Regions from separate parts of the Blautia sp. DFI.1.216 genome, predicted to be linked through region 1. Evidence: predicted binding sites of a transcription regulator. Region 1 holds the regulator's gene; each other region holds the start of a gene.

Evidence for each region. The regulator Rex, encoded in region 1, represses fermentation and respiration genes when NADH is low (regulators of the CRP and FNR family bind a similar motif). The targets are predictions, from matches to a motif close to ATTGTTAANTANTTAACAAT.
Region 2: a site for Rex is predicted at 6,378-6,397, ahead of adhE (bifunctional acetaldehyde-CoA/alcohol dehydrogenase). Genes of this name have one in related genera too.
Region 3: a site for Rex is predicted at 2,621-2,640, ahead of LJE11_RS06695 (CoB--CoM heterodisulfide reductase iron-sulfur subunit B family protein). Genes of this name have one in related genera too.

What each region holds. Positions count from the first base shown of each region.
Region 1 covers NZ_JAJDML010000002.1:3,716-11,708, reverse strand. Annotated here, with positions in the region: gene alr (alanine racemase) at 1-687, opposite strand, end outside; gene LJE11_RS00955 (bifunctional ADP-dependent NAD(P)H-hydrate dehydratase/NAD(P)H-hydrate epimerase) at 765-2,264, opposite strand; gene LJE11_RS00950 (redox-sensing transcriptional repressor Rex) at 2,354-3,001, opposite strand; gene LJE11_RS00945 (ABC-F family ATP-binding cassette domain-containing protein) at 3,262-5,172, shown strand; gene LJE11_RS00940 (NADP-dependent isocitrate dehydrogenase) at 5,289-6,497, opposite strand; gene LJE11_RS00935 (S8 family peptidase) at 6,613-7,458, opposite strand; gene LJE11_RS00930 (class I SAM-dependent methyltransferase) at 7,966-7,993, opposite strand, start outside.
Region 2 covers NZ_JAJDML010000006.1:10,347-18,339, reverse strand. Annotated here, with positions in the region: gene LJE11_RS03670 (FUSC family protein) at 1-544, shown strand, start outside; gene cls (cardiolipin synthase) at 662-2,221, shown strand; gene LJE11_RS03660 (class II aldolase/adducin family protein) at 2,302-3,390, shown strand; gene adhE (bifunctional acetaldehyde-CoA/alcohol dehydrogenase) at 3,480-6,137, opposite strand; gene typA (translational GTPase TypA) at 6,642-7,993, opposite strand, start outside.
Region 3 covers NZ_JAJDML010000012.1:42,410-50,402, reverse strand. Annotated here, with positions in the region: gene LJE11_RS06705 (threonine/serine ThrE exporter family protein) at 1-1,107, shown strand, start outside; gene LJE11_RS06700 (L-lactate dehydrogenase) at 1,372-2,322, shown strand; gene LJE11_RS06695 (CoB--CoM heterodisulfide reductase iron-sulfur subunit B family protein) at 2,919-3,713, shown strand; gene LJE11_RS06690 (4Fe-4S dicluster domain-containing protein) at 3,710-4,099, shown strand; gene LJE11_RS06685 (4Fe-4S binding protein) at 4,106-6,094, shown strand; gene LJE11_RS06680 (hydrogenase iron-sulfur subunit) at 6,085-6,528, shown strand; gene LJE11_RS06675 (4Fe-4S dicluster domain-containing protein) at 6,516-7,490, shown strand; gene LJE11_RS06670 (4Fe-4S dicluster domain-containing protein) at 7,494-7,993, shown strand, end outside.

The DNA.
Region 1 (7,993 bases):
ATAAATTGTGATTCCGGCACGGACAATATTCAGATTTGCTTCCGGCATACGTATGATGCCCGCACTGTTAGAACAGTGATGCAGAGGAATTTCCACTCCTGCCTCTTCTACGCGTCTTGAAAAATCCAGATACCGCTCCAATTGTACCATAGCCGGACTTCTGTCATACTCATCTGCTCTTGCAAAATGAGTAAACATACCCTCAATCTCAAGATTTGGAAGTTCTGAAATTTTTTTAATTTCCTCTACATTTTCCTGTGCATCTGCAAAACCGATCCTGGTCATTCCTGTGTCCAGAGCAATATGAATATGTACAGTTTTTTTCTGCAGAACCGCTTCGTCTGAAAGTTTCCTTGCCTCCTCATATTCGCACACTGCAGGACGGATCTCATAACGGACAAGTTCCGGAAAATATTCATCAAAAACAATTCCAAGGATCAGGATTGGTTTTGTAATCCCGGCTTCTCGCAGATGAATCGCTTCTTCCGCAGTTGCAGCCGCAAATCCCCAGATATAATCATAATCCTCAATGAGATGTGCAACCGGCACCGCGCCATGTCCATAAGCGTCAGCCTTTATGACTGCGATCATCTTTGTCTCTTCTGCAATATTTTTTCTCATTTCCCGGAAATTATGTTCTACTGCATCCAGTGAAATGACTGCTTTTACTCTGCTATCTTTCTTCATAATAATTTTCCTCTGTTATTTTTTCATGTTAATATCTGCAAATTGTTTCACAGATTTACTGCCTCAAAATGAATATTCTATCTTAGTATTTCCGGCAGAAAACAGATGATATCTCCTGCGGTCATCCCTCGCTGCCCTACTGTTTCAGCAGCCAGATCACCTGCCAGCCCATGCACATATACACCAAGTGCAGCCAGAATAACAGGAGAAAATTTCTTTTCTGCTGCCAGGTACATACACTGTATACCGGCAAGCACACCACTTAACACATCTCCACTTCCCGCTGTAGCCATTCCTGCATTACCCGAAATGTTCAAATACATATCTCCAAAAGCATCTGCCACCACAGTACAGGCATCCTTCAGAACGCAAACCGCTCCAGACTCCTTTGCATAATCAGCTGCAGTCTGTGCCAGACAATCCTGGATCTTACCGATTTCTTTTCCGCACAGACGACTCATCTCACCAATATGAGGTGTCAGGATCACATGTTCCCCGATAAAACACTTCCAGTTGTCATGGACTGACAGAAGATTCAGGCCATCTGCATCCAGAATTACTGTTTTTTTACACTCAGCTGCCTTCGCCAGGAACCACTGAGCTCTTTCCCTGCTCTGCGCTCCGGTTCCAAGACCCGGTCCTATCACAAGCACATCACACCAGTCAAGCATTGCCTGGTTTTTTTTCTCATCAAAATCACAGGTGATCATGGCTTCCGGCAACAGTGTCTGCAACGGAATCCTGTTGGCCTCCACGGTCTGAATTCTCACCATTCCCGCAGAGCTTTTCAGAGCAGCTGCTGCACTCAGATATGCAGCTCCGCACATTCCTTCGCTGCCAGCTATAAGAAGAACCTTACCGAAGGTTCCTTTATTTCCATAGGGAACTCTCTCCGGAAGCATTTTTAAATCTTCACGTTCCAGATGATGCATACAGATTTTCTTTCCGGGTATGGAATAGATTCCGATATCCGTAACAACGATCTCACCGCCATACATGCGTCCGGGATAAAAACACAGCCCTCTTTTGCGAAAAGCAAAGGTAACCGTAAGATCTGCCCGGAATGCAATCCCCTTCTCAAATCCGGTATCTGAGTCAATCCCGGATGGAATATCCACAGCTACTTTATACGCAGATGCCCGGTTCATTGTACTGATAAGCTCTGCATATTTTCCCTCTACAGGTCTGCTCAGTCCAACCCCAAAGATGGCATCTACTATAGTAGTATATTCATCCGGATCCAGGTTATGCACCCGGGGCACCTGATAATATTCTGCTGTTTTAAGCTGTCCGGCAGTTTCAGCAGTCATTTTCTCTTCCTTACCCGCAATATAATACCAGGTTCTGACTCCTCTCAACTGAAGCAGTCTGGCAATCGCCAATCCGTCTCCGCCATTGTTGCCGGTTCCGCAGACCACAAGGATTTTCTCTTTTTCTTTATTCTTTAATCTCTGTACAATCTCCTCAACCGTCTTTAATGCCGCCCTCTCCATAAGTACTGGAGACGATATCCCGGCTTTCTGAATCGTATTATGATCCAGTTCTTTCATCTCAACAGCAGTTACAATCTCTCTCATCTGTTCACCTCCTGTTTACAATAACACATTTACATACAAGAGAAAAGCTGTGATCAGATGACCACAGCCTTGTGTTTCACAGTTATCCCTTACATCCCTTCATGTTCCTTTCTGTACTCACTCAGGTTATAGGACAAAGTCATAAGACTCTCTGAAAGATGTACGTTCTCTACCATTACATCCTCCGGGGCATCCAGATCAATATGTGCAAAATTCCAGATTGCCTTAATTCCATTATCAATCAAAATCTTTGCCATCTCTTTGGCTTTAATTTTAGGAAGAGTCAAGATCGCGATCTCAACCTCATTCTCCTTCAGAAACAAAGGAAGATCGCTCAACATCTGAATCTCAATTCCACGAACTGCAATCCCCTCAAGTACAGGATTGACGTCAAAAATACCAACCAGCTTAAATCCGCGCTTTTCAAAATCCACATAATTGGCCAATGCCTGTCCCAAATTACCGGCACCCAGAATAATCATCGGATGTACAGTATCCAGCCCAAGGATCTTACCGATTTCTGTATACAAATAGCGTACATTATAGCCGTAACCCTGCTGACCAAAACCACCGAAATTATTTAAGTCCTGACGAATCTGGGAAGCCGTCACATGCATCTTCTTGCTAAGATCATTTGAAGATATACGCTCTACATTCTCCTCCATCAATTCACCGAGGTAGCGGTAGTACCGCGGCAAACGCTTGATTACCGCTTTCGAAATTTCCTTAGCTTCCACAAATTTTCCCTCCTTAGCTTATCTATGTCAATTATACCCAGATGTTATTTTATTGTCAAATTAAATTTGTACTTTTTGACCAAATATTTCTGTATTTTTTTATCAATTTCATTCTGAAAAATTCCCCGGAATATCATATTTTCTTCCATGCATCCATCCGGTGCTTTCTTTTCTCTGGACAAAATCTCTTAAAATGCTTTCAAAAACAGGCATTTTCGATTATAATAGTACGCGGACAAATTACAAACGGAGGAATTCCTATGATTTTATCATGTCAGAATATCTGTAAATCCTTTGGCGAAAAAATCATTCTCAAGGATGCCAGTTTCCATATAGAAGACCGCGAAAAGGCAGCTCTCATCGGCAATAACGGTGCAGGCAAGACGACTCTGCTGCGAATCATTATGCATGAGCTCTCCCCGGATTCAGGAAACGTGGTACTTGCCAAAGATAAAAATATCGGCTACCTTGCCCAGTATCAGGACATTCATGGCCATCATACCATTTACGAAGAACTGATTTCCACCAAACAGCACATTATTGATATGGAGAACCGTCTGCGCTCTCTGGAACAGGAAATGAAAACCACCACCGGAGATGCTCTGGACAGCCTGATGAATACTTACACAAGACTGAGTCACCAGTTTGAACTGGAAAATGGTTACGCTTACAAAAGTGAGATCATGGGTGTATTAAAAGGTCTTGGTTTCACAGAAGAAGATTTCGAACGCCAGATAGAAACTCTTTCAGGCGGCCAGAAAACCCGCGTAGCTCTGGGTAAACTGCTTCTTGCCAGCCCTGACATTCTTCTTCTGGATGAGCCTACCAACCATCTGGATATGGAGAGTATTTCCTGGCTGGAAACCTATCTTCTGAATTACCCGGGTGCTGTATTTATCGTATCCCACGACCGTTACTTTCTTGACAAAGTTGTAACAAAAGTTGTGGAAATCGAAGCAGGAAATATGCGTATGTACAGTGGCAACTATTCTGCCTATGCCCTGAAAAAAGCCCAGCTGCGTGACGCCCAGTACAAAGCCTATCTGAACCAGCAGCGGGATATCAAACATCAGGAAGCAGTCATTGCCAAGCTGAAATCCTTTAACCGCGAGAAATCCATCAAACGTGCGGAAAGCCGCGAGAAAATGCTGGATAAAGTCCAGCGCATTGATAAACCACAGGAGATTCAGAATCAGATGCGCATTTCCCTGGAACCAAGATTTGTCAGCGGAAATGATGTCCTTACTGTGGAAAGTCTTTCCAAATCTTTTCCCGGACAGACACTTTTCAGTGACATCTCCTTTGAGATCAAACGTGGAGAACGTGTAGCCCTGATTGGCAATAACGGCACAGGCAAAACCACCATGTTAAAGATCATCAATGGGCTGATTGATGCAGACAGCGGCAGATTTACTCTTGGTTCCAAGGTACAGATTGGCTACTATGACCAGGAACACCATGTTCTTCATATGGAGAAAACTATTTTTGAGGAAATCTCAGATGCTTATCCCACACTTACGGAAACAGAAATTCGAAATATGCTGGCAGCATTCCTTTTCACAGGGGATGATGTATTCAAACTGATCTCCGCTCTGTCCGGCGGAGAAAGAGGTCGTGTTTCCCTCGCCAAGCTGATGCTGTCCGAAGCAAACTTTCTGATCCTCGATGAGCCCACCAACCATCTGGATATCGCTTCAAAAGAGATTCTTGAAGAGGCATTGAACAGTTACACTGGAACAGTATTCTATGTTTCCCACGACCGTTACTTCATCAACCAGACAGCTACCCGGATCCTGGATCTGACCAATCAGGCAATTGTAAATTATATCGGAGATTACGACTATTATCTGGAGAAAAAAGAAGAGCTGACGGAAAAATATGCTCCGGCTGCCGCTCAGGCTGTGACAGAAGCAAAGCAGGCTTCTGATAACAAGCTTTCCTGGCAACAGCAGAAAGAAGAACAGGCCCGCCAGCGAAAACGAGAGAATGAACTAAAAAAAGTAGAAGCCCGCATTGAAGAACTTGAAACCAGAGATAAAGAGATCGACGAAACCATGATTCTCCCGGATATCTGCACAAATGTGGCAGAATGTGCGAAACTCAGCAAAGAGAAAGCCGCCATTACCGAAGAATTAGAAGGATTATATGAAAAATGGGAAGAACTTGCATAATGCAGGTTCTTCCCATTTTCGCAGTTTATAACTTTTTACAGGTTTCTCCGCTGCAGTGTGATCCTGCCCGGAGAACTTTATAATGTTATAGAAACATTACCGGATAATTTCTGAAATTATAAAATTTCATCCAGTCTCTCTCTGATGGCAAGGATGAAATCTTTGCTGTTCAGTACTGTCACATCCTCAAGAGAAGTGATCAGCGCAAGGTCTTTTGTCATCTTACCGCTTTCAATCGTCTCCAGAGTCGCCTTCTCCAGTTTATCAGCAAATTCCATCAATTCTTTATTGCCGTCCAGCTCACCTCTTTTTCTCAGAGCTCCAGTCCATGCAAAAATAGTTGCTACAGAGTTAGTAGATGTCTCCTCACCTTTCAGATAGCGATAATAATGTCTCTGTACAGTTCCATGAGCAGCTTCATATTCGTAATATCCCTGTGGAGATACCAGTACAGATGTCATCATAGCCAGAGAACCAAATGCTGAAGAAACCATATCGCTCATAACATCTCCATCATAGTTCTTGCAGGCCCAGATAAATCCGCCTTCAGCCTTCATGACACGAGCTACGATATCATCGATCAGGCTGTAGAAATATTCAATGCCTGCTGCTTCGAATTTCTCCTTAAACTCATCTTCATAAATAGTTGCAAAGATTTCCTTAAAACGTCCGTCATAAATCTTGGAGATCGTATCCTTGCCGCCAAGCCACAGGTTCTGTTTTGTATCCAGTGCATAATTAAAACAGCATCTTGCAAAACTTGTGATAGAATCATCCAGATTGTGCATACCCTGAAGCACACCCGGTCCCTCATAATGATGGATCAGCTCTTTTCTCTGCTGTCCGTCTGCACCTTCAAATACCAGATAAGCATCTCCGGGACCGTCAATATACATCTCTGTGTTCTTATACACATCACCATAGGCATGACGTGCGATGGTGATCGGTTTCTTCCAGTTCTTAACACATGGTTCAATACCCTTCACTACGATTGGGGCACGAAAAACAGTTCCGTCGAGAATTGCACGAATCGTTCCGTTAGGACTCTTGTACATTTTCTTTAAGGTATACTCTTCCATTCTTGCCTTATTAGGAGTGATAGTTGCACATTTCACTGCTACGCCGTACTTCTTTGTAGCCTCTGCTGCATCAACAGTTACCTGATCATCCGTTTCATTTCTGTATTCCAGACCAAGGTCATAATACTCAGTGTTCAAATCAATATACGGAAGAAGAAGTTCATCTTTGATTATTTTCCAGAGAATTCTGGTCATCTCATCTCCATCCATCTCCACAAGTGGTGTCTGCATCTGAATTTTTTTCATGTTAATCCTCCTCTTTGGCTCTCATCCAGTTAACTATCATGATAGCCGAAAACAGACCGTTCGTCAATGCTTTTATACACTAAAGCAATATTTTGCCAAATAAAATGATTACTGATCACAGTTCCATAAAGCGTTCCAGATCCAGTTCTCCCCATCCCTGCTGATTCTTTGGCAATCCCATATCCCTGGCACTTTCTTTCAATTTCATCTTGATCTGAACATTAGTCAGCTCCGGATTCTTCTCAAGCATCAATGCTGCTGCCCCTGCAACCAGAGGTGTAGACATAGAAGTACCACTCTTCACTCCATATCCGTTATCTGCTCCCGGTGCACAGGCAAGAACATGATTCCCGGGTGCAACCAGATCCGGTTTACAAACACACTCAAATGTAGGTCCCCTGCCTGATATGGCAGTCCGTCCTGTAAGCAGATCGCTGGAGCCTACTGTGATAATCTTCCGGCTGCTTCCCGGTGCTGTCACACTTCCTGCCTTCGGTCCCTGATTTCCTGCCGCAGCCACTACCACCAGACCTGCATCCCAAAGTTGTTCCACACCTGCGATCAGAACTCTGTGATCTTCTGCTCTCCTACAGGTTGTTCCCACCGAGATATTCACTACACGTATCCCATAATATCTCTTATTCTCCAGGATCCAGCGAAAAGCCTGTAAAACATCTTCTTTCCTGCCATTTCCCGTTCTGTCGAGCACCTTCAGAACTATCAGGCTACACCCGGGGGCAATTCCTCTGATCCGTCCTTCCGAAGCCCTTCCGTCACCGCCAATGATCCCACATACATGGGTTCCATGAGAATTATCATCATAAGGTCTGATACGATGTCCGATGAAATCTTGAAACGCAAGTATTCTCCCTGTAAAATCTATATGAGGAAAAATCCCGGTATCCAGAACACACACACCCACGTGCTTTCCTGTATATCCGGAATCATCTGAATTCTTCATAAAAAATCCTCCGAATCATCTGGATAATGAAATCTTACCGCAACTGTTCATCAGGTCGCTACAAAGACAATGAACATTTGCGTCTTACTTTAAATTATTCGGAAGATTATATTTTTGTGTCCGACAGTTTCTCCTGTCATATCTCCGTTTTTCTGTAAATAAAATGTATAAAGCTTCCATGATATGCAGATACTTCTGATATGCAAAACAACAGGCATATACAGAATCTGTTACAGAAATCCCGAAAATATCCTTATAGCAATTTCATAAAATAACTGTAACCATCTGCATAATATTAAGGAGACAAATTATGACTGCATTATTATTGATACTGGTATTTTTACTCTTTCAGACCTTCGTCCTGCTCTGCTGTGTAGCTGCCGGAAATGACGCTGCCTCCCAGGAAATCTCCGATCAGGAACAAATGGAATTTATCCGGGAATGGAAAAAAATACATTGCAGCAGCCCTCAAAAATAAAGGGCTGCTGCAATGTGCTGATAAACCTTCTACATCACATAACAGTCATATCGTATT
Region 2 (7,993 bases), on a different contig from region 1:
CTATAAGAACCAGAGAAACAGAGCCTATCGAAGAACCTTCCTGGATTTGTTCCGGGAATTTGATCTTAAGTCAGCAAGAAGCAGATGGTATGTGAAACTGACACTGATCGTATCCAGCGCAATGCTGTTTATGAATCTTCTGGGACTTCCCAGAGCAATGTGGGCAGGAATCGCCTGTATGTCCGTATGTCTGCCTTTTACAGAGGACTGTATCCCAAGGTCTGTGAGCAGAGGAATGTTTAATGTTGTGGGCTGTCTGCTGTTTATTGTGCTGTATCTGATACTTCCTAAATCTATGTATCCGTACATCGGAATGATCGGAGGAATCGGAGTTGGATATTCAGCAGGATATCCGTGGCAGACTGCATTTAATACATTTGGAGCGTTGTCTATTGCAGCAGGGATCTTCGGAATGCCGGCAGCAATAGCACTTCGTATAGGTGCCAATGTCCTGGGAGCAGCTTATACGGTAATCTGCAATAAAGTAACAGATAAAGTAGCAGAGTATATAGGCACAAATAAATGTGCAGAAAATCTTTCCTGACTGAAACTGCGGAGCGGTTATAAGCAAGTAAAAAAGCGGATGATTTTATCCGTCTGATATGTGTTCTGGGAATAGAGTGAATATTAACGTACAATGACAGAGGGAGAGAGAAAGAATATGAAACAGGATACCCTGGAAGGCAGGGCGAAAACGAAAAATGGTGTAAAACGATTATGCTTTTCCGCAGTATGTATTTTACTGGAAGCAGCTTTTATCATTGCTATGATCACAAAGCTGAATCAATATGCGGAGATTATCAATCTGATAACAAGGCTTCTTGCAGGTGTACTGGTTCTTAAGCTGTATGCGTCAGACCAGACTTCATCTATGAAAATGCCCTGGGTTATTTTGATCCTTGTATTCCCTATCTTGGGAGTGGGATTGTACTTACTGATTGGTCTCAATGGCGGTACCCGTAAAATGCGGGAGCGTTATGACCAGATCGACAGGGAACTTCTGCCGTTGCTTCCCAATGACAGTGAGTGCAGGGAAACGCTTGGCAGGAAAATCCCGAAGGCAGGCAATATTTCTGATTATATACAGAAAAATGCCTCCTATCCGGTCTATCAGAATACAGATGTTATTTATTATGATGAGGCAGTCAAAGGGCTGGAGGCTCAGCTGGCAGATCTGGCAAAGGCAGAGAAATTCATTTTTATGGAATATCATGCCATTGAGGATGCACAGGCCTGGCATAAAATCCAGAGAGTTCTGGAAGACCGCGTAAAGGCAGGCGTAGAAGTCAGAGTATTTTATGACGACATGGGTTCCATTGGGTTTATCAATACAGACTTCATTAAGAAAATGGAAAATGTGGGAATCCATTGCAGAGTGTTCAACCCTTTTACTCCGGGTCTGAATGTGTTCCTGAATAACCGGGATCACCGCAAGATCACAGTAATCGATGGAAAAGTGGGATTTACCGGCGGTTACAACCTTGCCAACGAATATTTTAATTTCACACATCCTTATGGACAGTGGAAGGATACAGGTATCCGTCTGGAGGGGGAGGCAGTCCGTTCCCTGACAGTAACATTCCTGGAGATGTGGAATGCTGTCAGTGATAAGGATAAAAATGACAGTGATTTTACCGGATTTCTGGTTCAGACAGATTATCAGGCAAAGCAGACAGGCTTTATCCAGCCTTATGCGGACAGTCCTATGGACCATGAACAGGTAGGCGAAGAGGTGTATATCAGTATGGTGAACAAAGCAGAAAAATATTGCTGGTTTATGACTCCGTACCTGATCATCACAGATGAAATGAGCCATGCTCTGTGTCTGGCTGCCAAGCGCGGGGTAGACGTGAGGATCATCACACCTGGTATTCCGGATAAAAAGATGATCTACAATATCACACGATCCTTTTACCATGGACTGGTGAAGCATGGAGTGCGTATCTATGAATGGACACCTGGTTTCTGTCATGCAAAGATAAGTGTGGCAGATGACTGTATGGCAACCTGCGGAACCATAAATCTGGATTACAGAAGTCTGTATCATCATTTTGAAAACGGCTGCTTTATGGCAGACTGCCAGGCAGTTCTGGATATCCGAAATGATCTTGCAGCAACAATGGATGAATGCCGTGAAGTCACAGAACAGTACAGTACCGGACGCAGCGCATATCTGCGATTGGGACAGCTGTTTATGAGGTTATTTGCGGGATTATTATAACACTTGGAAAAAAGCAGAATATCGTGTACAATGGAATGGGGAACAGCAAAACTATTATAAATATGGGAGGAATTTTAACTATGGATCTTTCAACCTTAGTAAAAATGTCAAATACTTATGGAAGCAACCCTGCCTATGTTCTTGCAGGCGGTGGCAATACTTCTGTAAAAGACGACACCACATTGTATGTAAAAGGCTCCGGTACACAGCTTGCCACAATTAAGGCAGAGGAATTTGTGGAAATGAGCAGAGCACGTTTGAATGAGATCATGAAAACAGATTATCCGGAAGACGATGTCAAACGTGAATCGCTGTATCTTGCAGATGTTATGGCTGCAGTAACAGATGCTGACAAAACAAAACGTCCAAGTGTAGAAGCACTGCTTCATAACTTATTTGCCTATACTTATGTACTGCATGTTCATCCTACACTTGTCAATGGACTGACCTGCGGAAAAGGCGCAAAGGAACTCAGCGAACAGATCCTTGGAAAAGATGTACTCTGGATCGATATCTGCAAACCCGGATATACGCTTGCACGTATCTGCTATGAGAAAATGAATGCTTATAAAGAAGAATACGGAAAAGATGTTCAGGTTCTTCTGCTCCAGAATCATGGAATTTTCGTTGCAGCAAATACTGTAGAGGAAATTGGAGCATTATTTGACGGCGTGATCAGTAAATTAGAGAAACAGGTAAAGAGAACTGCTGATGTCAGTGATGCTGTTACATCTGAAAAAGAACAGGCAGCAGAGAAGCTTTCCCGGTTACTGGGACATGCAGTAGAAGTTGTACCTGTAGCAGAAGCTGATAACTTCGTAAAAGATAAGGCAGCGGCTGCACCGCTTCTGAAGCCGTTTACACCGGATCACATTGTATATTGCGGACCATATCCGTTATTTGTAGAGGATATTGACCAGGCAAAAGCTGCGCTGGATGCATTTATGGCAGAGAATGACAAAGAGCCAAGACTGATCCTGGTACAGGGAGTCGGTGCCTTTATCATGGAAGATGATAAGGGAAAAGCTGCAAAAGCACAGCTTCTTGTAAAAGATGCCATTAAGCTTGCAGTATATGCAGAAAGCTTTGGCGGTCCGCTTCATATGACGGATGATATTACATACTTTATCACACATTGGGAAGCAGAAGCATATCGCAGTAAGAAATAATATAATAAGGGGCTGTCTTTTTTTGACAGCCCCATTTTGTTGGTTTAAACACTATATTTTTAAAGGAAAAGGTTTATTTTCAGCAAATCTTATTTCTCTTCTTTTTTCTCTTTGGCTTTCCCGGATTCAGGAATATTTCCCTCACCATAGTAAGCTTTCAGATAGATTTCTTTCAGTTCAGACATTAATGGATATCTTGGATTGGCACCGGTACACTGGTCGTTAAATGCCTGTTCGGTCATTTCGTCCAGAGTTTCAAGGAAGTACTTCTCGTCTACGCCGTATTCCCTGATCGTATGTTTGATCTCAATAGTATCCATCAGTTCCTGCAGTTTTTGGAGAAGCTTTTCAAATACTTCGCTGTCGTTCTTGCCTGTCAGACCTACAGAACGGCCAATCTCAGCGTAACGTGCAAGTGTGTGCGGATACTGATACTGTGGGAAGGTACCCATCTTAGCCGGAACTTCGGCTGCATTATAGCGCAGAACATGAAGCAGAACCAGAGCATTTGCAATACCGTGTGGAATATGATGGAAAGCTCCCAGCTTATGAGCAAGAGAGTGGTTTACGCCAAGGAATGCATTTGCGAAAGCCATACCAGCCATGCAGGAAGCATTTGCCATATGCTGTCTTGCTTCTACATCAGAACCATCTTTGTATGCACGTGGCAGATAGTTAAATACCAGTTTGATCGCATTTAATGCAAGACCATCTGTATAATCAGATGCCATCATGGAAGCATAGGCTTCAAGTGCATGAGTCATAACGTCGATACCGGAAGCACAGGTCAGTCCCTTAGGTGCGCTCATCATATTATCTGTATCAACAATAGCCATGTCAGGCATTAATTCATAATCAGCCAGAGGCCATTTGATACCTGTAGTCTTATCAGTAATGATAGCAAAAGGTGTTACCTCGGAACCTGTACCGGAAGATGTTGGAACAGCTATAAAGTAAGCTTTCTTACCCATATGCGGGAATGTGAAGATTCTCTTACGGATATCCATAAAGTCCATAGCCATATCATCAAAGTTGGCGTCCGGATTTTCATAGAGAACCCACATGATCTTGCCGGCATCCATTGCGGAACCACCGCCCATTGCGATAATGCAGTCAGGCTCGAACATTCTCATTGCAGCAGCACCGGCTCTTGCAGAAGCGAGAGATGGATCTGGCTCTACATCGTAGAAGCAGGTATGTACGATTCCCATCTGATCTAATTTATCTTCGATCTTTTTAGTATATCCATTCTTATAAAGGAAAGAGTCTGTTACGATAAAGCAGCGTTTCTTGTGCATAACAGTGCCAAGTTCATCCAGAGCAACCGGCAGGCAGCCTTTTTTGAAATAAACTTTTTCCGGTGTTCTAATCCAGAGCATATTTTCTCTCCTTTCAGCAACGGTCTTGATGTTAATGAGATGTTTTACACCTACGTTCTCAGATACGGAGTTGCCACCCCAGGAACCGCAGCCCAAAGTCAGGGACGGAACAAGTTTGAAGTTGTAAAGGTCGCCGATACCGCCCTGAGAAGATGGAGTATTGATGAGGATACGGCAGGTCTTCATAGCTGCTGCGTGTTTTTCCATTTTTTCCTTTTCTCTTGTGTCAATGTAGAGAGCGGAGGTATGTCCATAACCGCCGTCAGCTACAAGCTGTTCAGCTTTGGCAATCGCTTCGTCAAAGGTCTTGGCCTTGTACATGGCAAGTACAGGGGAAAGCTTCTCATGTGCGAATTCTTCGCTGATGTCTACAGATTCAACTTCACCGATCAGAATCTTTGTTTCAGGAGGAACTGCAACACCGGCCATCTCAGCGATAGTGGCAGCCTTCTGGCCTACGATCTTTGCATTCAATGCGCCATTGATAAGGATAGTTTTTCTTACTTTCTCTAATTCATCCGGTTTCAGGAAGTAACATCCTCTGTAAAGGAATTCTTCTTTTACTTTCTTATAAATGCTCTCAAGAACAGTTACAGACTGTTCGGAAGCACAGATCATACCATTGTCAAAGGTCTTGGAATGGATGATGGAGTTAACTGCCAGACGGATATCTGCACTGTCATCAATGATAACAGGAGTATTTCCGGGACCTACACCTAAAGCAGGTTTTCCGGAAGAATAGGCAGCCTTAACCATTCCGGGACCACCTGTGGCAAGGATGATGTCTGCTTCACGCATAACCTGATTTGTCAGATCAAGACTTGGAACATCAATCCATCCGATGATTCCCTCCGGTGCACCGGCTTCTACAGCAGCCTCCAGAACAACCTTTGCAGCCTCAATGGTACATTTCTTTGCGCGGGGATGCGGACTGATGATGATTGCATTACGTGTTTTCAGTGCAATCAGAGTTTTGAAGATTGCAGTAGATGTTGGGTTGGTTGTAGGAATAACAGCAGCAATCAGACCAATCGGCTCAGCTATTTTCTTAATACCGTAAGCAGTATCTTCTTCAATCACACCGCAGGTTCTGGTATTCTTATATGCGTTGTATACATATTCGGCTGCGTAATGGTTCTTGATAACCTTATCTTCTACAATACCCATTCCTGTTTCTTCAACAGCATTTTTAGCAAGCGGGATACGTGCTTTGTCAGCAGCAGTAGCGGCAGCTTTAAAAATCTTATCTACCTGCTCCTGGGTAAATGTTGCGAAAATCTTCTGTGCCTCTTTCATGGCTGCAATCTTTGCAGTAAGGGCTTCAGGGGTGTCGATGATGGTTGGGATAGTGTTCTCTTTTTTTGCCATTTGGGAATCCTCCTGTTTGTGTTTTCGTTAAAAGTATTTACCGTGACCTGTTATGTTTTTATTATACAAATAAACTGATTATTCGGTCAACAGTAACATTAATATGAGCATAACGAAATAGTGTGGTGAAAATTGTGCATAATCACGTAAATAATGTGAATAAAATATCAATTGTCAGAATATATGAGAAAAATTTAACAATATATGTTCTGTTGGCAACTGAGAGAAAGTTAAAAAAATAACGTTAATAAATTAACAACCTCGATGATGCTATTATATGACTTTGTTAATCATTTGTCAATTACAAAGCATATGAAAAAGTTAACAAATACTAACTGAGGATTTCGTGAAAATATAACAATATAATTTGTAGAAGGATTTATGTTTTTCCATATGTTTGCAGGAGATTAAGAGTTACTGTGAACGGAGTGAACAGTAATGATTAAGAAAAATTAAGCCCCGCAAAATCTGCGGGGCTTAATTTTTCTTAAGTTTCTATTTGTTTCAGGCTTTTCTGAAAGCGGCTCTCTTACGTTCTCTGGAATCCAGAAGTCTCTTACGGATACGGAGAGACTCCGGTGTAACCTCAAGGAGTTCATCCTGGTCGATGAAATCGATGGCCTGTTCCAGACTGAGAACTCTTGGTGGAGTTAATTTCAGTGCATCATCAGCGGAAGAAGAACGTGTGTTAGTCAGATGTTTTGTCTTGCATACGTTCAGCTCGATATCTTCGGCTTTACCATTCTGTCCGATAACCATACCGCTGTAAACCTTTGCACCAGGTCCGATAAACAGAGTACCACGCTCCTGGGCTGCGAACAGACCATAAGTAACAGCTTCACCAGCCTCGAAAGCGATCAGAGATCCCTGCTTTCTGTACTGGAAATCTCCCTTGTAAGGAGCATATCCGTCAAACATAGTATTGATGATGCCGGTACCCTTGGTGGAAGTAAGGAACTCACCGCGGAATCCGATCAGTCCACGGGAAGGAATGTGGAATTCCAGACGGACAGTACCGTCACTGGCAGTACTCATACCCTGCAGTTCACCTTTACGTTCGCTCAGCTTCTGGATTACAGTACCGGAAAATTCTTCCGGAACATCTACATAAGCAATTTCCATAGGCTCAAGCTTCTTGCCACGCTCGTCTGTTTTATACAGAACTTCCGGTTTACTTACTGCGAATTCATAACCTTCACGTCTCATGTTTTCAATCAGGACAGACAGATGAAGTTCTCCACGTCCGGAAACTTTAAATGCCTCAGTTGTATCAGTGTCTTCTACACGAAGGCTGACATCTGTGTTGAGCTCACGGTAGAGACGGTCACGAAGATGACGGGAGGTAATGTATTTACCTTCCTGACCGGCCAGCGGACTGTCATTTACGATGAAGTTCATGGCAATAGTAGGCTCGGAAATCTTCTGGAAAGGAATAGCTTCCGGATTATCTCCTGCGCAGAGAGTATCACCGATATGGATATCTGCGATACCGGAAATAGCAACGATAGCACCGATAGTGGCCTCTTTTACTTCAACTTTGTTCAGACCGTCAAACTCGTAGAGCTTGCTGATCTTAACTTTCTTACGTTTGTCCAGATCATGATGGTTTAACAGAGTCAGTTCCTGGTTAACAGCGATTGTACCGTTTTCAACTTTACCAACACCGATACGTCCAACGTATTCATTGTAATCAATCGTGCTGATCAGAACCTGAGTATCTGCCTCCGGATCTCCTTCCGGAGCCGGGATATATTTCAGGATTGCTTCAAATAACGGAGCCATATCCTTAGGAGTGTCGTTTAAGTCGATCACAGCATGTCCTGCTTTGGCAGAAGCATACAGGAACGGACAGTCAA
Region 3 (7,993 bases), on a different contig from region 1:
ATTGGTCTGATGTCCATTGAATATACATGTTATGACGGAGAAAATGGTTTTACCCAGTCGTTGTGCCTGACTAATACAGGCGTAAATACTTTGAAGTTAAATCGTCTGGAACACTTTATCCGAAACTTTGAAAAAGAAGGAAAGCATATGTCAGGAGAACAGCTGCATACATTTCTTGACAATATTGAAAAAACACATGGTCTATATTCCCCGCCTGCACTGGGACTTGCTGCAGCGATCGCATGCTGCGGATTTACATTCCTTCTTGGGGGCGGTCCGATCGAGATGTTCTGTGCATTTGTCGGGGCAGGAATTGGAAATTATCTCCGCTGCAAATTGACCAAACACCATTTTACATTGTTCTTATGTATTGTGTCTTCTGTATCTCTGGCATGTTTTGCATATGCAGGTCTGCTCAAACTTGGAGAAATATTATTTGGTATTTCTGTTCAGCACGAAGCGGGATATATCTGTGCAATGCTCTTTATCATACCGGGATTTCCGTTTATTACCAGTGGTATTGACCTTGCAAAACTGGATATGCGTTCAGGAATAGAACGTCTGACTTATGCTTTGATCGTTATTCTGGTAGCTACTATGTCAGCATGGATCATGGCACTGATCCTGCATTTGAAACCTGTAGATTTTATAAAACTTTCACTGTCAACAGAGCAGTGGATCTTATTCAGGCTTCTTGCAAGTTTCTGCGGAGTGTTTGGATTCTCTATCATGTTTAACAGCCCGGTTCGTCTGGCAGTCGCAGCAGCCGGGATAGGAGCAGTTGCCAATACTCTGAGACTGGAACTGGTAGACCTTGCAAATATTCCTCCTGCTGCAGCCGCATTTATTGGTGCACTTACTGCGGGACTTCTGGCGTCCCTGCTGAAGAATAAAGTCGGATATCCAAGGATATCTGTAACAGTTCCCTCAATCGTTATCATGGTTCCGGGATTATATTTATACAGAGGATTTTATAATCTTGGTATTATGTCATTATCAGTAGCTGCATCCTGGTTTGCGTCTGCAATCCTTATCATTGCAGCGTTGCCATTAGGGCTAATCTTTGCACGTATTCTGACAGATAAAGCTTTCAGATACTGTACTTAACCGAATCAAAAATCAGGGAAATCCCCAACCACTGCTTAAATTGCAAAAAGCAACAAGCAGTGGTTGGGGATTTGTTCGTGCAAGTATCTACTCCAATAGGAAAATGTGAAAATTATATCAAACTAACAAACAATTTTATGCTTCCAAACAAATATTTAAACGAAAAAATTGTTCAGGTTTCTGTACAAAAGCTCTTGTCAATTTTTTGACAATGTGTTATCATTAAGACGTCAATTTTGTTAGGAGAAAAGGAGTATTAAGATTATGAGCAGTAAAATTACTATCATTGGAGCCGGCAGCGTCGGATCTACCATCGCGTACACTTTATCAAGCCAGGATATCGCATCTGAAATTGTTCTGATCGATATCAACAAAAAGAAAGCAGAAGGTGAAGTTCTGGATATTATCCAGGGAACCTGCTTCAGAGATCCTATCTCTATCATTGCCGGAGACTACGAAGATGCTAGGGATTCTGACATCGTTATCATCACATCCGGTATTGCCCGTAAACCAGGACAGACAAGACTTGAACTTACACAGACAAATGTAAATATCCTCAAATCTATCACACCGGAGATCGTAAAGGCAGCTCCAAATGCCCTTTATCTGATCGTAAGCAATCCGGTTGATATCATGACTTATGTATTTACAAAGATTTCCGGACTTCCAGAAAACCAGATCCTTGGTTCCGGTACAATTCTTGACTCTGCACGTCTGCGCTGCGGATTATCCGAACATTTCCAGATTGCACAGAGTAATATCCATGCCTATGTATTCGGTGAGCATGGAGATACATCCTTTATTCCGTGGTCTGGTGCCTATATTTCAGGTGTAAGTGTGGATGAATATTACGACCTTGAGAAGAAACTCGGTAAGGATATTGAACCGATTGATAAAGAAGCAATGCTTCAGTATGTACAGAAATCTGGCGGTGAGATCATTTCCAAGAAAGGTGCAACTTTCTATGCAGTATCCTCTTCTGTATGCAAACTTTGCAGCCTTCTTGTATCTTCTTCAGAGTCTATCTCTACAGTATCTACTATGATGCATGGAGAGTACGGAATCGATGATGTATGCTTGAGTACATTAACTCTGGTAGGACCAAATGGTGTACAGGGCAAAGTTCCAATGAGAATGACAAAAGCTGAGATCGAACAGCTTAAGAAGAGTGCAGATGCACTGAAAGAAATTATTGCTCAGATTGACCTTAATTAATAATATATCAGACAAAACATTCAGAAGTACAGGTACAGCCTGTTCTTCTGAATCCATATTACTGTTTACTCCTTTTTAATTATTAGCCAAAATTCTGTACTGTAAGCGGAAACAGACGAATTTTGGCTTACATATATCAAAAGCAAAAAAATATATAAATAATATTTTTATTAATTTTTTGAAAGATACTATGATTGTGAGTAAATAGAAAAGCGGAAGATTTTATCTGCCTGAAAAAGATTAATTTAGATCAGAAGAATTGAGCAATGATGCGTGATAAAAAAATTATCAAAAACCTCTTGTTAAAATGTTGTCAATATGATATAATATTTTTCGGAAATCGAGCTGATACACTCCTTTAATTGCGGAGGAAGGGTGTGCGAACTCTTTTATTTTCTATGTCTCAACAAAGATATAAAAAGTAATTGTATTAGACTTGATTTATATTTTTGTCCATATATTGTTAAAAAAAAGACAAGGACTAGCGACTGTTATTTACGGGCGCTATATATCGGGGCAAATTGCTTTTGGACCCTGATATCATTATTTGAGCAACATGAATTTATCTGAACAACTAAGAAAGGATAATGTTAAGTATGAAGTACAGTTATTATCCGGGTTGTACCCTGAGAAACAAGGCGAAAGATCTGGACGAATATGCCAGAGCCAGCGCCAGAGCACTTGGGTTTGAACTGGAAGAGATCGAAGACTGGCAGTGCTGCGGAGGTGTTTATCCTCTGGGAACTGACGAAATTGCTACGAAGCTTTCTTCTGTACGTGCTCTTAATCAGGCCAAAGAAAAGGGCCAGGATCTGGTAACAATCTGCTCTGCCTGTCATCACGTGATCAAACGTGTCAATGATGATATGAAAAATGTGGAGGATATCCGCACCAGAGCAAATAATTACATGCAGCTTGATGAGCCTTATGAAGGCGAGACAACAGTGCTCCATTATCTGGAAGTACTTCGCGACAAAGTCGGTTTCGACAAGCTGAAAGAGAAGGTAGTAAACCCGCTTACAGGAAAGAAAATCGGAGCCTATTACGGATGTCTCTTATTACGTCCGGGCAAGATCATGGCTTTTGATGATCCGGAGAATCCGACAATCATGGAAGATTTCATCCGTGCACTTGGGGCAGAACCGGTAATCTATCCATACAGAAATGAATGCTGCGGCGGTTACATTTCTCTGAAAGAAAAAGATATGTCTCAGAATATGTGTCAGAAAATCGAAGACAGTGCGAAAGGCTTTGGCGCAGATATGCTGATCACAGCCTGTCCATTGTGTAAATATAATTTAAATAAAAACGCTTCCAGCGAACTGCCTGTATATTATTTCACAGAGCTCCTTGCAGAAGCCCTCGGAGTAAAAGAGGAGGTGGCAAAATGAGAAACCAGCATTCAGCAGCAGAAAAGATCAAAGAGATCTCCGGAACCAATCCGCTGAAATGTATGAAATGTGGAAAATGTTCTGCTACCTGCCCATCTTTCAATGAAATGGATATCAAGCCACATCAGTTTGTATCCTATGTTGTAAATGAAGATATCGAAGCACTTGTCAATTCAAAGTCTCTCTGGAAATGCCTTTCCTGCTTCGCCTGTGTAGAGCGTTGTCCAAGAGATGTAAAACCGGGAAAGATCATCGATGCAGCAAGACAGTTAGTTGTCCGTGAAAAAGGCGGCGATTATCTGAAAGCAGATGAGATACCACAGCTTCTTGATCCGGAACTGCCACAGCAGCTTCTGGTAAGTGCATTCAGAAGATACAGGAGGTAAGCCAGCGTGCAGAGAATTGGTGTATTTGTCTGTCATTGCGGAAGTAATATCGCCGCTACGGTAGATGTAAAAAAAGTTGTTGAATTAGCTGCCAAAGAGCCGGGTGTCGTTCATGCAGAAGACTACCAGTACATGTGCTCAGAAGCAGGCCAGGCTAAAATTCAGGAAGCCATTAAAGAGAAAAACCTGACAGGCGTTGTTGTCTGTTCATGCTCTCCACGTATGCATGAGGCAACATTCAGAAAAGCAGCTGAAAGAGCTGGCCTGAATCCATACATGGTGGAGATTGCAAATATCCGTGAGCATTGTTCCTGGATTCACAAGGATATGGAAGAGGCTACAAAGAAGGCCGTGATCCTTGCCAGGGCAGCAATCGCAAAAGTAAACTTAAACACACCTCTTCAGCCAGGAGAGAGCCGTGTTACAAAGAGAGCCCTGATCATCGGCGGCGGTATTGCCGGAATCCAGACAGCCCTGGATATCGCAGATGCAGGATATGAAGTAGATATTGTAGAGAAAACTCCAAGTATCGGCGGAAGAATGTCACAGCTTGACAAAACATTCCCTACACTTGACTGTTCTGCATGTATCCTTACACCGAAGATGGTTGAGGCAGCAGCCCATGAGAAGATCAATATCTATACATACAGTGAAGTAGAACATGTCAGCGGTTTCGTAGGTGATTTCACCGTTGATATCAGAAAGAAAGCAAGAAGTGTAAATATGGACAAATGTACAGGCTGCGGTGTCTGTCAGGAAAAATGTCCGTCCAAGAAGATCCCTAATGAATTTAACAGAGGATTAAACAACAGAACTGCTATTTACACTCCGTTTGCACAGGCCATCCCAAATGTTCCGGTTATTGACCGTGAGAACTGTATCAAGTTTAAAACCGGAAAATGTGGAGTATGTTCCAAGGTATGTCAGGCAGGAGCCATTGAATACGATCAGCAGGATGAGATCGTAACACAGAAATATGGTGCCATCGTAGTTGCTACAGGTTTCGATACCATCAAGCTTGACAAATACGATGAATATGCATACAGCCAGAGCAAAGATGTGATCACATCTCTGGAACTGGAACGTATTATGAATGCAGCAGGTCCTACAAAGGGACACTTAGAGCGTCTTTCCGACGGAAAGGCTCCGAAAGAGCTGGTATTTATCCAGTGTGTGGGAAGCAGATGTTCTGATGACAGAGGAAAGCCATACTGCTCCAAGATCTGCTGTATGTACACAGCAAAACATGCAATGCTGATCCGTGATAAATATCCGGATACAAATGTAACCGTATTCTATATTGATGTCCGTACTCCAGGTAAAAACTTCGATGAGTTCTACAGAAGAGCCGTAGAACAGTACGGCGTAAACTACATCAAAGGCCAGGTAGGAAAAGTTATTCCACAGCCGGACGGAAGCCTTCTTGTACAGGGATCTGACCTGATCGACAACAAACAAATCCTTAAGAAAGCAGATATGGTCGTTCTTGCAACAGCCATTGAACCGAACCCGGATGTTCGTAAGATCGCTACTATGCTTACAGCAAGTATTGATACAAACAACTTCCTCACAGAAGCCCATGCAAAACTCCGTCCTGTAGAATCTCCTACAGCAGGTATCTTCCTTTCCGGTGTATGCCAGGGACCGAAGGATATTCCGGAGACAGTTGCACAGGCTGGCGCAGCAGCAGTTAAGGCAATCGGCCTTCTTGCCAAAGATAAACTGACAACCAACCCATGTACAGCAAAATCCGATGAACTGTTATGTAACGGATGTTCTACATGTGCAAATGTCTGCCCATATGGAGCAATTTCCTATGAGGATAAACAGGTAAATGACCACGGTATCCGTGAAACAAGAAGAGTAGCCGTTGTAAATACAGCACTTTGCCAGGGATGCGGCGCTTGTACAGTAGCCTGCCCGTCTGGTGCTATGGATCTGCAGGGCTTTTCCAACAGACAGATTATCGCGGAGGTAGATGCAATATGTCGATAGAAACAAACGAAGAATTCAGACCTAAGATTGTAGCATTCTGCTGTAACTGGTGTAGTTACGCAGGTGCAGACCTTGCAGGAAGCAGCCGTCTTTCTTACCCGGCTGACGTAAAGATCATCCGTGTTCCATGTTCCTGCCGTGTCAATCCAATGTTCATCCTCCGTGCTTTTGAGAAAGGTGCTGACGGTGTGATCATGTGTGGATGTCATCCTGGAGACTGTCATTACAGCACAGGTAACTACTATGCAAGAAGACGTATGACGCTTCTTTTCTCCATGCTTGACTACATCGGTGTGGAAAACGGAAGAACACGAGTAGAATGGGTTTCCGCTGCTGAAGGTGTGAAATTCTCCCAGACTATGAATGAGTTTGTAGAGAAGATCCATTCACTCGGTAAGAACGTAAGATTGGAGGATTTAAGATGCAGGAGCTGATAAATCGTGCAAAAGAACTGCTTGCTGACGGTACAGTTGCAAGAGTTCTGGGATGGAAAGCCGGAGATCTGCCTTACAATCCGGAACCGGCTTACTTTGAAACAGAAGAATCTCTGAAAGATTTTGTATATAACGGATTCTGCGGTGCAAATTTAAGCAAATATATGATCGAAGCTTCCAAACTGGAAGGCAAGACACTGGTTTGTTTAAAACCATGTGATACATACAGCTTTAATCAGCTGATCAAAGAGCATCGTGTAGACCGTGAGAAAGCTTATATCATTGGTGTTGGATGTAAAGGAAAACTGGATATCGAGAGAATCCGCAAACAGGGAATCAAAGGTATCGAAAGCATTTCCGGTGCAGAGATCACAGATGAGGCAGAAACACTGACTATTCAGACAATCTATGGTGAGAAGACCTGTGCATACAAAGATGCAATGCTTGAAAGATGTCACGTATGTAAAGGAAAAGAACATAAGATTTATGATGAACTTATCGGTGAGTCCAAAGACACAAAAGATGCAGATCGTTTTGCAGAAGTAGAGAAGATCGAAGCAATGAGCCCGGAAGAAAAATTTGCATTCTTCCAGAGCCAGTTAAGCAAATGTATCCGCTGCAATGCCTGCCGTAATGTCTGTCCTGCATGCAGCTGCCGTAAATGTGTATTCGACAGCAATAAGTTTGACAGTGCGCAGAAAGCAAACGTGGACTCTTTCGAAGAGAAGATGTTCCATATCATCCGTGCATTCCATGTGGCAGGAAGATGTACAGACTGCGGCGAATGCAGCAGAGTATGTCCTCAGGGAATTCCGCTTCACCTGTTCAATCGTAAATTTATCAAAGATATTGATACATTCTATGGTGAATATCAGGCAGGAGAGGATTCAACATCCAAGGGACCTCTTACAAACTTTACATTTGAAGATGTTGAGCCGAGTATCGTGGCAGAAAGGGGATAATGTATGTATAAGATAGCAGCAGAGAATCTGCAGGCATTATTCCAGAAGATTGCCGCAGATCAGGATTTATATTTACCGGTCAAAGTCAGTGATCAGGTAAACTTCAAAGCATGGAGCGAAGATGCAGAAGTTTGTCTTGATACTTTAAAAACTGTAAAATCACCAAAAGATGCTTTTTTTCCACAGAGTGAAAACCTCTACACCTGTAAGAAAGAGGAGAAGAATATCTCCATTGAGCCACAGGCATTACAGGAAAAGAACTTTGTTGTGTTCGGAATGAAAGCCTGCGATATCCAGGGTGTAAAAGTACTGGATAACGTATTCTTAAGTGATCCGATCGATACTTTCTATGCAGCCAGAAGAGATCATGGTACGATTGTAGCACTTGCATGCCATGAGCCGGAAGAAAGCTGTTTCTGTAAAGTATTCGGTATTGACTGCGCAGACCCTGTTGCAGATGTTGCAACATGGATGATCGAGGGAGAGCTTTACTGGAAACCTCT